DNA from 3 places in the Lactobacillus sp. B4026 genome. Region 2 is predicted to be linked to each of the others. Evidence: riboswitches for the same ligand, from Rfam matches in the RefSeq annotation. Region 2 holds a riboswitch; each other region holds the start of a gene.
What was found. Region 2 has a riboswitch for thiamine pyrophosphate ahead of thiM (hydroxyethylthiazole kinase). Riboswitches for the same ligand answer to the same signal wherever they lie in the genome.
Positions count from the first base shown of each region.

Region 1: linked by a shared signal. The riboswitch ahead of J3U69_RS00210 (ECF transporter S component) and the one ahead of thiM (hydroxyethylthiazole kinase) in region 2 are both predicted to bind thiamine pyrophosphate.
Region 3: linked by a shared signal. The riboswitch ahead of J3U69_RS03585 (ATP-binding cassette domain-containing protein) and the one ahead of thiM (hydroxyethylthiazole kinase) in region 2 are both predicted to bind thiamine pyrophosphate.

Region 1 is NZ_JAFNPD010000001.1:15,543-18,822, forward strand. It holds gene hpt (hypoxanthine phosphoribosyltransferase) at 1-28, opposite strand, end outside; gene J3U69_RS00205 (M42 family metallopeptidase) at 256-1,338, shown strand; TPP riboswitch at 1,409-1,500, shown strand; gene J3U69_RS00210 (ECF transporter S component) at 1,545-2,123, shown strand; gene J3U69_RS00215 (tyrosine-protein phosphatase) at 2,287-3,033, shown strand; gene J3U69_RS00220 (cupin domain-containing protein) at 3,076-3,280, shown strand, end outside.
Region 2 is NZ_JAFNPD010000004.1:73,977-77,256, reverse strand. It holds gene J3U69_RS05065 (alpha-L-fucosidase) at 1-23, shown strand, start outside; gene tenA (thiaminase II) at 148-810, opposite strand; TPP riboswitch at 938-1,039, shown strand; gene thiM (hydroxyethylthiazole kinase) at 1,114-1,902, shown strand; gene thiD (bifunctional hydroxymethylpyrimidine kinase/phosphomethylpyrimidine kinase) at 1,917-2,726, shown strand; gene thiE (thiamine phosphate synthase) at 2,736-3,280, shown strand, end outside.
Region 3 is NZ_JAFNPD010000003.1:56,231-59,510, reverse strand. It holds gene htpX (zinc metalloprotease HtpX) at 1-34, shown strand, start outside; gene J3U69_RS03590 (AraC family transcriptional regulator) at 92-1,030, opposite strand; TPP riboswitch at 1,198-1,288, shown strand; gene J3U69_RS03585 (ATP-binding cassette domain-containing protein) at 1,325-2,692, shown strand; gene J3U69_RS03580 (energy-coupling factor transporter transmembrane component T family protein) at 2,701-3,280, shown strand, end outside.

The DNA.
Region 1 (3,280 bases), on a different contig from region 2:
TATTATCAATATTGTCGTTTTTCGGCATTTATTTACCCTTCACTTAAAACTCAAAATTCCTAATAAAATCGATTATATCATTTTTAATATGAAAAAGTAGCTCGTTTTAAACTTTTTTAGCAGTTTTGTACCCAAATTACGGACAAAATTGTTAATTTTGCTAAAAGCAGTAGGATTATTTCAGAAATAGCTTAAATTACTGCTTTTTGCTACAATGAAACATAAGGTTTAATAAGCGAAAGGTCAATTACAACGATGGAAAAAGAACAAGAAATAAAAATGCTCAAAGCTTTTTCGGATGCTAATTCAACTTCCGGCTTTGAAGGTGAATTCGTTAAGCTTTTTACTGATACAGTAAAGGATATTGCTGATGTAAAAGTTGATGGGATGCTCAACGTTTACGCTGCTAAAAAAGAAAATCAGGCTGGCCGGCCAATCATTCAGCTTGATGCCCACTCTGATGCCGTAGGTTTTATAACTCAGGCAGTCAGACCAAACGGAATGATCAAGTTTGTTCCGCTTGGCGGCTGGGTTAAATATAATATTCCAGCTTTACGGGTAAAGATTAGAAACCGTGACGGTGAATATGTTCCTGGCGTAGTGGCAACTAAGCCACCACACTTCATGACTGAAGAAGAACGAGACAATGTACCAGAAGTAGAAGATATGTCAGTTGATGTTGGTTCTAGTTCTCGTGAAGAAACAATTAATGACTATAAAATTGATACGGGTTGTCCCATTTTTGTTGACGTCAAGTGCGAATACAATGAAAAAACTGGTCTTTTCTTCGGTAAGGATTTTGATGACCGGTTTGGTGCAGCTGCAATGGCTGATGTTTTGGCTAATCTTAACGGCGAAAAGACTGACTTTAACGTTGTAGCCGCACTTTCAAGTCAAGAAGAAGTCGGCTTACGGGGAGCGTATGTAACAGCTAGAAGTATTAAGCCAGATCTAGGGATTGTGCTTGAATCATGTCCAGCAGATGATACATTTACTCCAAAATGGCTTTCTCAAACAGGCTTAAAGCGCGGGCCAATGCTGCGTGATATGGACACTTCATTTTTGCCTAATCCAAAATTCCAACAATACGCATGTGAAATAGCGGATAAAAACAATATTCCATATACTCGTTCGGTTCGGACCGGTGGCGGACAAGATGGTGCGGCAATTTACTATGAAAATGGTGCGCCAACAATTGTTATCGGAATTCCAGTGCGTTACGAGCATTCGGCCTACTGCTTTAGCGCATATCAAGACTTTAAGGCCTCAGTTGACTTAACTTGTGCAATTATCCGTGATTTGACTAAAGAAAAGTTGGCTAGTTTTAGTCAATTTTAATTAAATTGCTAGTTAATTGAATAACTTAAAATGTCTGCTTGATATTGTGTTATAATAGGCAAAAAGATAAGAAAGTCACTAGGGGTGCCACATTTAGCTGAGAAATACCCTCCGAACCTGAACAGGACAATACCTGCGCTAGGGAAGTGTTATTAAGTATATTAGAGTACTCCTACTGACTTAGAATGTTAGTTAGGAGTATTTTTATGTTTACAAGATCATCAAAATGGAACGTTAAAGCAATTATCCTGATTGCTTTAATTGGAATTATTATGGGAGTAATCTACACTTATGGATTTAATTGGGCTTACAATTTAATTAAGTTATTACTGCTTCCGACCGGCTTTGCTCCGGTAACAGATACTGTTTTTTCTGGATTATGGCTAATGGCAGCTCCCTTAGCGATGTATTTCGTGCCAACGGTTGGTTCAGGAACAATTGGTGAAACATTGGCAGCAGTTGTTGAAATGGCTATTGGCGGCCAATGGGGCGCAGTAACAATTTTGTCTGGTGTGATTCAAGGTGCAACTAATGAAATTGGCTTTTTCCCGCAAAAAAGTCGGTATCAAGCATTTTCTTGGCAAAGCGTACTAACAGGGGCCTTTTTTGCCGGCCTTGGTAGTTTTATTCCAACATATTTTTTGTACGGCTGGAGTAAGTATAGCATCCAACTGCAAGTTATCATGTTTATTACTTGTATACTCTCTGCGCTTGTCTTTGACGGCGTTTTGGTAAAATTGATTACTAACTTATTTGATCAGGCATTAAAGCCCAAAATTGCTTAAATTAAAATTAGCACCGCAAAATATTTTTTGCGGTTTTTTTATAAAAAAGCCTAAGAAACACAAATTAGTTTGCGAAAATCATGGACGTAGAATTCAATAAAAATTATAATATTCCTTTATGAAAACCAAAAAGTTTTAATAAATAATAAGTTTAAGGAGAATTATGACTACAGAGATAACAAATTGGCGTTCATTAGGTGGCTATGTTAGTTCGGATGGAAGAAAGGTTAAAGAAGGGCTACTTTTTCGTTGTGGTCAACTATTTGATTTAACCGACGAACAAAAAGATCGTGTTCAGAACTACTACAAAATAAAGCGACTGGTTGATTTTCGCGGTGATGAGGAGAGACAAGAATATCCAGACTATCTTTGGTCAGAATTAGATTATGAAATAATTGATGTGCTAAAAGATACTGGCACAAATCAGGCTAGTGTTGATGAAATCGTTTCGGCCAACAGCCATGTTGAACAGGACATGCTGAAAACCTATGAAGAATTAGCATTGGCAGAATCTGCTAAGCAAGGCTATCACGACTTTTTGCTAACGTTAATGACTGATCCAGTTCCAGTTGCCTTTCATTGCTTTGCCGGTAAGGACCGAACAGGGGTAGCTGCAGCCTTAATTTTAAAGAGCTTGGATGTTAGTGAGGAGCAGATTTTTACTGACTACTTAAAAACAATTTCTGCTCGTAAAAAAGCTAACGACGAAATATTAGAATACTTAAAAGATAAGATGGATCCTAATAACCTTAACGATGTAGCAATTGCGTTAACTGTTGAACGCCAATACCTGGAAAGATACTTTTCAACCGTTAAAAAGCATTACGGTGATTTTGATCACTACTTTACTGACGGCTTGAAACTGCCACAAGATTTTAAAGAGCAAATGCAAAAGAATTACTTGGTTTAACTTAATGAAGTTGACTAATTGAGCGTGGAGAGAGCAAAAATTATGAACCGAGAAGATTATATTAAAAGTTTGAACCTTGAGCCTCACCAAGAAGGAGGCTGGTTCCGTCAAATATATACTAGTGATGAGCAGTTCTTTAGTCAGGATAGTCAAGCAGATAGATTTTACTACACTTCAATTTATTTCTTACTTGATGATCAGAGCTGTTCCCATTTTCACCGCTTAAACCATGATGAACTATGGTATT
Region 2 (3,280 bases):
GCGTGGCCAAAATCTATTATTAAAAACTCTCTTACTATATTTTTCGTTCAAATCAAGCGCTAATTATTATGCGCTCTCCGAGCTTAGCTTTGCTATTTGTAGTGAAGCTAGGCTTTTTTAATTAAAACAATTCTTTAAGGCAGAAAACTATTGCCACTGCTCTTGCTCATACGCCATTTGCCAAAACCGGCATTCATAATAGCTGCTACGCACAAAGGCTTTCTGCATCTGCCCACGCTCTCGTTCTGAAGCTTGCGCAGCTAAGTCATTGGTCAACTTTAACATGCGACTAACATTGACGTCATACCAGTCGCTATCATAGGTCTCAATCCATTTCTGGTAAAGTGCAACCGGTGAACCCGTTTGCACCAATGCTTGACCAATTTCCTGGTAAAGCCAGTAGCAAGGCAAAATGGCACAGACACAAGGTGCAAGACCATCTTTTTCAAGCGTTTTAAACAGATGATTAACATAGGCATACGCCGTTGGCGCTGCGTCAGTTTCTTTAATCTCATTGGATGTGACTTTTAATTCCGCTAAAAAATGCTGCTGCATTGTTATTTCACATTCTTGCAAATCTTGGGCACCTGCCAGCAAGAATCGTTGCACTTCTTGACTAGTAGTTTTCTTTGCCATTAGCCGGTGAATTTTGCTAAATTCAGCTAAATAGTACCTGTCTTGCAATAAGTAAAACCGAAAAGTAGCCAATGGCAATTGGCCACTTTGCAGCTCTTTAACAAAGGGCTGCTCCATGCTTTTTTCCCACAGATCCTTTGCCGCATAACGCAATTGTGCTGTAAATTCAGTCATTATTATCTCCCTCGCCCAATTAATAGTTGCGTGTTTTTTAGTAGTTAGTTTACCTTAGTCGAGTCACTGCAGCAATTCGGTTAAATTAGTTATTGTCTTGCCCAGCAAAAGTAGCTATAATTGAAACCGATAACACGAGGGGTGCCTTTTTGAAGGCTGAGATGGCGGATAGCCAGACCCTTTGAACCTGTAAGCTAATTCTTGCGTAGGAACGTGTCAAAATCCACTTATGCTTTGACACAAATATGTCAAAGCTTTTTTATTGACCTGAAATCGGCGCAGGAGATTTTTAAAGGAGAGATTATGAAACTAGATCTGTTAGCTAAATTACGTGAAACTAATCCAATTGTCCTTAATGCCGCCAATTTTGTGACCGTTCAAGATGTCGCTAACGGCTTAAATGCGCTGGGTGCCTCGCCTATCATGAGTAAGGAAATTGCTGAGGTCGAAGAAATGGTTCAGATGGCATCAAGCATTGCCATCAACCTCGGGACTTTGACTAAATTGCAAATTATGCAAATGAAAGAAATGGGGCTACTTGCCGCGCAAGCTCAAAAACCGGTTGTCCTTGATCCCGTTGCCGTTGGCGCAGTCAATTACCGCCTGCAAACCGCACAAAAATTGCTAGAAGCTTTCCCAGCTACAATCATTCGTGGCAACGCTGGTGAAATTGCCGCTTTAGGTGGTTTTGCCTGGAATGCCAAAGGTATTGATGCGGGTTCAGGCAGTGGCGATCTTGATGAAATTACGCGTAAAACCGCGCAAAAATTGCATTGTACAATTATTGCCAGTGGCGTAACAGACACAATTAGCGATGGCCAAAATATCGCTCATGTTTACAATGGTACCCCGTTATTTCAGGCACACGTTGGTTCAGGTGACATGCTCTCAAGCATTGTTGCCGCCTTTGCGGCCGTCTGCGATAATTCTTTTGAAGCTGCGCAAACAGCTTGCCTAGTTTTTGCAGCTACTGGAGAATTGCTCGTTAATGATCATCCTGAAGTAGGCCCTGGCACATTTAGCATGTATTTGATGGATTATTTAGCTAAAGTCAAAGAAACCGAGATTACAGCTATTGCTAAATTTGATTAAGGAGGTTAGCAATAATGACAGAAGAACTAAATTCATTTCCCCAAGTTTTGACCATTGCTGGGACTGATTCCGGTGGTGGAGCCGGAATTATGGCGGATCTAAAAACTTTTCAGATGCAACATGTTTTTGGGACAGCGGTGGTTGTAGCTGTGACTGCCCAAAATACGCTCGGAGTCCAAGGCTCGTTTTTATTACCACTTGAAATGGTCGATGCCCAATTTGCGTCATTAGCCTCAGACTTTAAGATTAAGGCTTGTAAAACTGGTATGTTGGGAGATGCAGCGCACGTCCATCAAGTAGCTCTTAATCTGCAAAAATATGACTTTGGTCCGGTAACCATCGACCCAGTTATGGTGGCTAAAGGCGGAGCGCCTCTTCTTAGCCAAGATGCTATTGCCACCGTTAAAAATGAGCTATTGCCGCTAGCTAGCCTCATTACACCTAACTTGCCTGAAGCAGAAGCTCTTACCGGAATTAAGGCTACTAGTGAACAAGAATATCCCCAATTAGCACAAAGTCTGCAAAAAATGGGTGTAAAAAACGTGCTTATTAAAGGCGGACATTCTAACGCTGAAGTTGTGCGCGATTACGCTTTATTAGCAGATGGCACTGACTTTTGGGTTAGCAGTCCACGGACGCACACTAACAGGACTCACGGTACTGGTGATACTCTTGCAGCCGCCATTACTGCTCAATTAGCTCTGGGCCATACTCTCAGTGAAGCAATTAAAATCGGCAAACAGTATGTCACCAAGGCGATTGAACAAACGATTCAGGTTGGTCACGGTCATGGACCACTTAATCATTGGGTTAAGGTAGATTAGGAGGAGATTATGGCTCAATTTAACGCAACACAATTAACCGCATATTTCGTCTGCGGGACACAAGACTTGCCAGCCGGAAAGACTTTACCTAAATTGGTCGAAGAAGCTTTAAAAGCAGGTATCACTGCTTATCAGTTTCGTGATAAAGGGCCAAAGTCAACGTTAAACGAAGATGACCGCTTACCAATGGCAAAAGAACTTCATGAACTTTGCCAAAAATACCATGTTCCTTTCTTCGTTGATGATGATGTTAAACTTGCCCAGAAGGTTGGTGCCGAAGGAATTCATGTTGGACAAGACGATGAAGATATTTCCCGGGTAATAAAAGATGTGCAAGGAAAAATGATTGTCGGTTATTCTTGTTCAACAAGTGCTGAAATAAGTCTTGCGGATCATATTAGCGGAATTGATTATTACGGTAGTGGTCCCATCTTTGCTACTCAGTCTAAAGATGATGCTGATCCAGAAATTGGAATTGCTGGCCTGACAAAATTGGTCCAACAAACTGACCGTCCAATTGTTGCAATTGGGGGGATCACAGAAAAAGATTTAAC
Region 3 (3,280 bases), on a different contig from region 2:
AAGTGACCGAATTAAACGTTTGGAAAAAATGTAACTTAAAAAGGAGCGCTCTGCAAAATAGTCCGCTCCTTTTTTGATAAAAATATTGCTCTTACTTTAAATTGATATTGGCCTGTCTAAACAATTCCGCACGCATTTGTACCGGCGTTTCATGGTAATATTCATTAAATTTTTTGTAAAAGAACGATTTACCATTATAACCGACCCGCGCAATGATTTCTTTAACCGAAATGTCAGGCCGAGCAAGCAAATTGCGTGCCTCCTGCATGCGGCGTTCATCGACATGTTCAACAAAGCTCTTACCAGTTTTTTGCTTAACTAAACTGGAAAAGTAATTCGGGTTGAGTCCAAAGTGTTCTGCTGTTTCATTTAAAGTAATATCAGTATAGTTTGCATCAATGTAACGTTCTAACGCCGTTTGCGCAAACTTATGTTGATTAGCTGGCGCTGTTTCCAAGTCTTGATTTCTAATTGCCGTAATCACAAGTATTCGCAATTCTGCGGCAATAATACTGCGCGTAAAAAGATTGTGGTTTAAATATTCATCAATAACTTTTTTCATTAACTGACTCGGGCGCGACATTTGTGAGCAGCGCAAACTTAATAGTCTCTTAGTCTTGAGAATTTGAACAAGCTGTTCGGCTACTTTTTGTTCACGTGAATTGAGCGTTGCTTTTTCTCCCAAAAAATCCGCGCAATTAACCTTTGAACTAAATTCTAATTTGACCAAAAGATCATTTTTCCCTTGTTTTTCGACCTCATAGCCACATTTTTCTTGCAAAAACAGCAAATTACCCGCTTTTAAAGTTAAGTTTTGTCCGTTAATTTTAGTTTTTGCCATGCCTTCAGCTTCGTACAGAATTGTGGGATTGCTGGTTTGGTACCGGTGAATACCCGTATTATGATTTTCAAGGTAAACCCTAAACAGGTTAAAGGCCTTGTTTCCGGGCTTTAACCGGACTTCATTCGTATCCGCATTAGTTGAATCCAATACACTTGCCAAATATTGTTCTAGCTTAACTGCTGCCATGATGTCACCTTCTAATTAGTAATTTATTTTCATGATTTTATTATATAGCAAAAAGCGCCGCTATTTATATGTTTTTAACATCTGTGATAGAAGTTGAGCCTTAAGTGCTATTAACGACGCCTAATTTGCCGCAACTAGACAAGAAAATTGCTTTTATGTATAATTGACCTGAAATATTGGGGTGCCATCTTGGCTGAGAATATACCCACTGAACCTGCTATGGATAATGCCAGCGAAGGGAAAAGCACTGAATTTTAACGTCGCCTGGCATTATGCCATGGCGACTTTTTTAGATTGGTTAAAAAATTGCTGAAAACTAAAAACCTTACTTTTTCATATGATGAAAAAAAGCCTATTTTGCAAGATGTTAATCTTAATATCCCGACGGGCAAATTTTCCTTATTAATCGGGCCAACAGGTTGCGGTAAATCGACGCTATTAAAAATTTTAGCTGGCCTTTATCCTAAATATGCTGGTAAAGTTAGCGGAACTGTTGATCTTAATGGGCTTAAGAGTGCAATGATGTTTCAAAATGCTGGCGAGCAATTCACAATGGCAACACCGCGTGAAGAGATCATTTTTGCACTTGAAAACCTGGAAATTGACCGTGAGCACTACTCAAAACGATTGCAAAAAGCAACTTCTTTTGCCCAGATCGACCAGCTGCTTGATCAAAAAATCAATACTATGTCTGGCGGTGAGCAGCAACGAGTAGCTCTTGCTGTTTTAATTGCAATGGATGTCGATCTTTTTCTGCTTGATGAGCCTTTTGCAAGTTGCGACCCTGCTGCCCGCCAATTTTTAATTAAAAAGTTGGCTCATCTTCGTGACTTAGGAAAAACAATTATTCTAAGCGACCATGTTCTAGCCGATTATGAGGGTATTTGTGACTGTTTGTTTAAATTTACCGGTCACCAGGTTACTGCCTTAAGCACTGCCGAAAAAAAGCAGCTTCTTCAGCAAAATGACCACCACGAGCATTATTCTTTTGCCCTACCAACTAATGAAACAAGCTGCTTTGAACTTACTAATACCTTAATTAAGCAGAACCGGTTACTGCTAAAGCAGGAGCACCTAAAGATTGTGGCAGGCAAAGCCACCCTAATCACTGGCCCTAATGGTGTGGGGAAAACATCGCTTTTCAATGCGCTAACCAAGATGCTCACATACACTGGTAGTTTGACTTACCGCCAAAAAGAAATTCGCAACTTACGCATGCGAAAATATTTGCGTCAAGTCGGGCAGATATTTCAAAGTGCAAGTGATCAATTTATTAACGTTTCCGTTGAAGATGAGCTTAACCTAAGTAAAAAAATGCGCACTAGCAACTTTTATTCCGATCAAAAAATTGCGAAAGAGGTGAAAGACCTTGATCTTGACCAGACACTAGACCAAGTCGTCTACTCACTTTCGGGCGGTCAACAAAAGAAATTACAAATTTTATTAATGCTAATTGCTGATCAAGACGTTTTATTAATTGATGAGCCCTTAAGCGGCTTAGATCACCAATCGGCACAAAAAGTAATGGGTCTGTTGCGCGAAAGCCAGGAAAAAAGGGGGCAGACACTTCTGATTATCAGCCATGAACTAACTAATTTGGCAGATTGGTGCGATTACCACCTTGTATTTGACCAGCAACAATTAACATACGTAGACAAGTGAGGCTAGTTATGAATCCCAGTTTTAAATTCATTGTCGCTTTAATTATTTCGGTTGAAATATCTTTTAAAACCAGTCTAATTACCAATGTGCTAATTATCGGCTTTTGCACGTGCTATTTGCTTTACTGCCACATGAAAGTTAAAAATCTCCTGTTAACTTTTACCGTGCCGTTAATTGCGGCCTTTACCGTGTTTGCCACACTCTACTGGTTTGCACCTCAGCCCAATTTAACCAACGCTTTAAGTCTTTCTAGCAGAATCTACGTTTACACGCTGACAATCTGCTGTGTCGCCCAAAAAACTAGTGCCGAAGAATTGGCACGTTCATTTGAACAAAATTTTCATTTACCTAGCAAATTCGCATATGGGGTCCTAGCAGCACTCAACATTATTCCACGCATGCAAACTGCCGTTAAACAAATTCGCACAGCGGCAATGATGCGTGGCGTTTATCTTAGTTTTTGGTCTCCCGTTCTCTATTTTAAGGCTATCCTAGTCGCGCTTAATTCGGCCGAAAACTTGGCACAGGGAATGGAATCGCACGGCTTTCGCGAAGATGCCAAGCGCTCGGTCATCGTGGCTGTTCCCG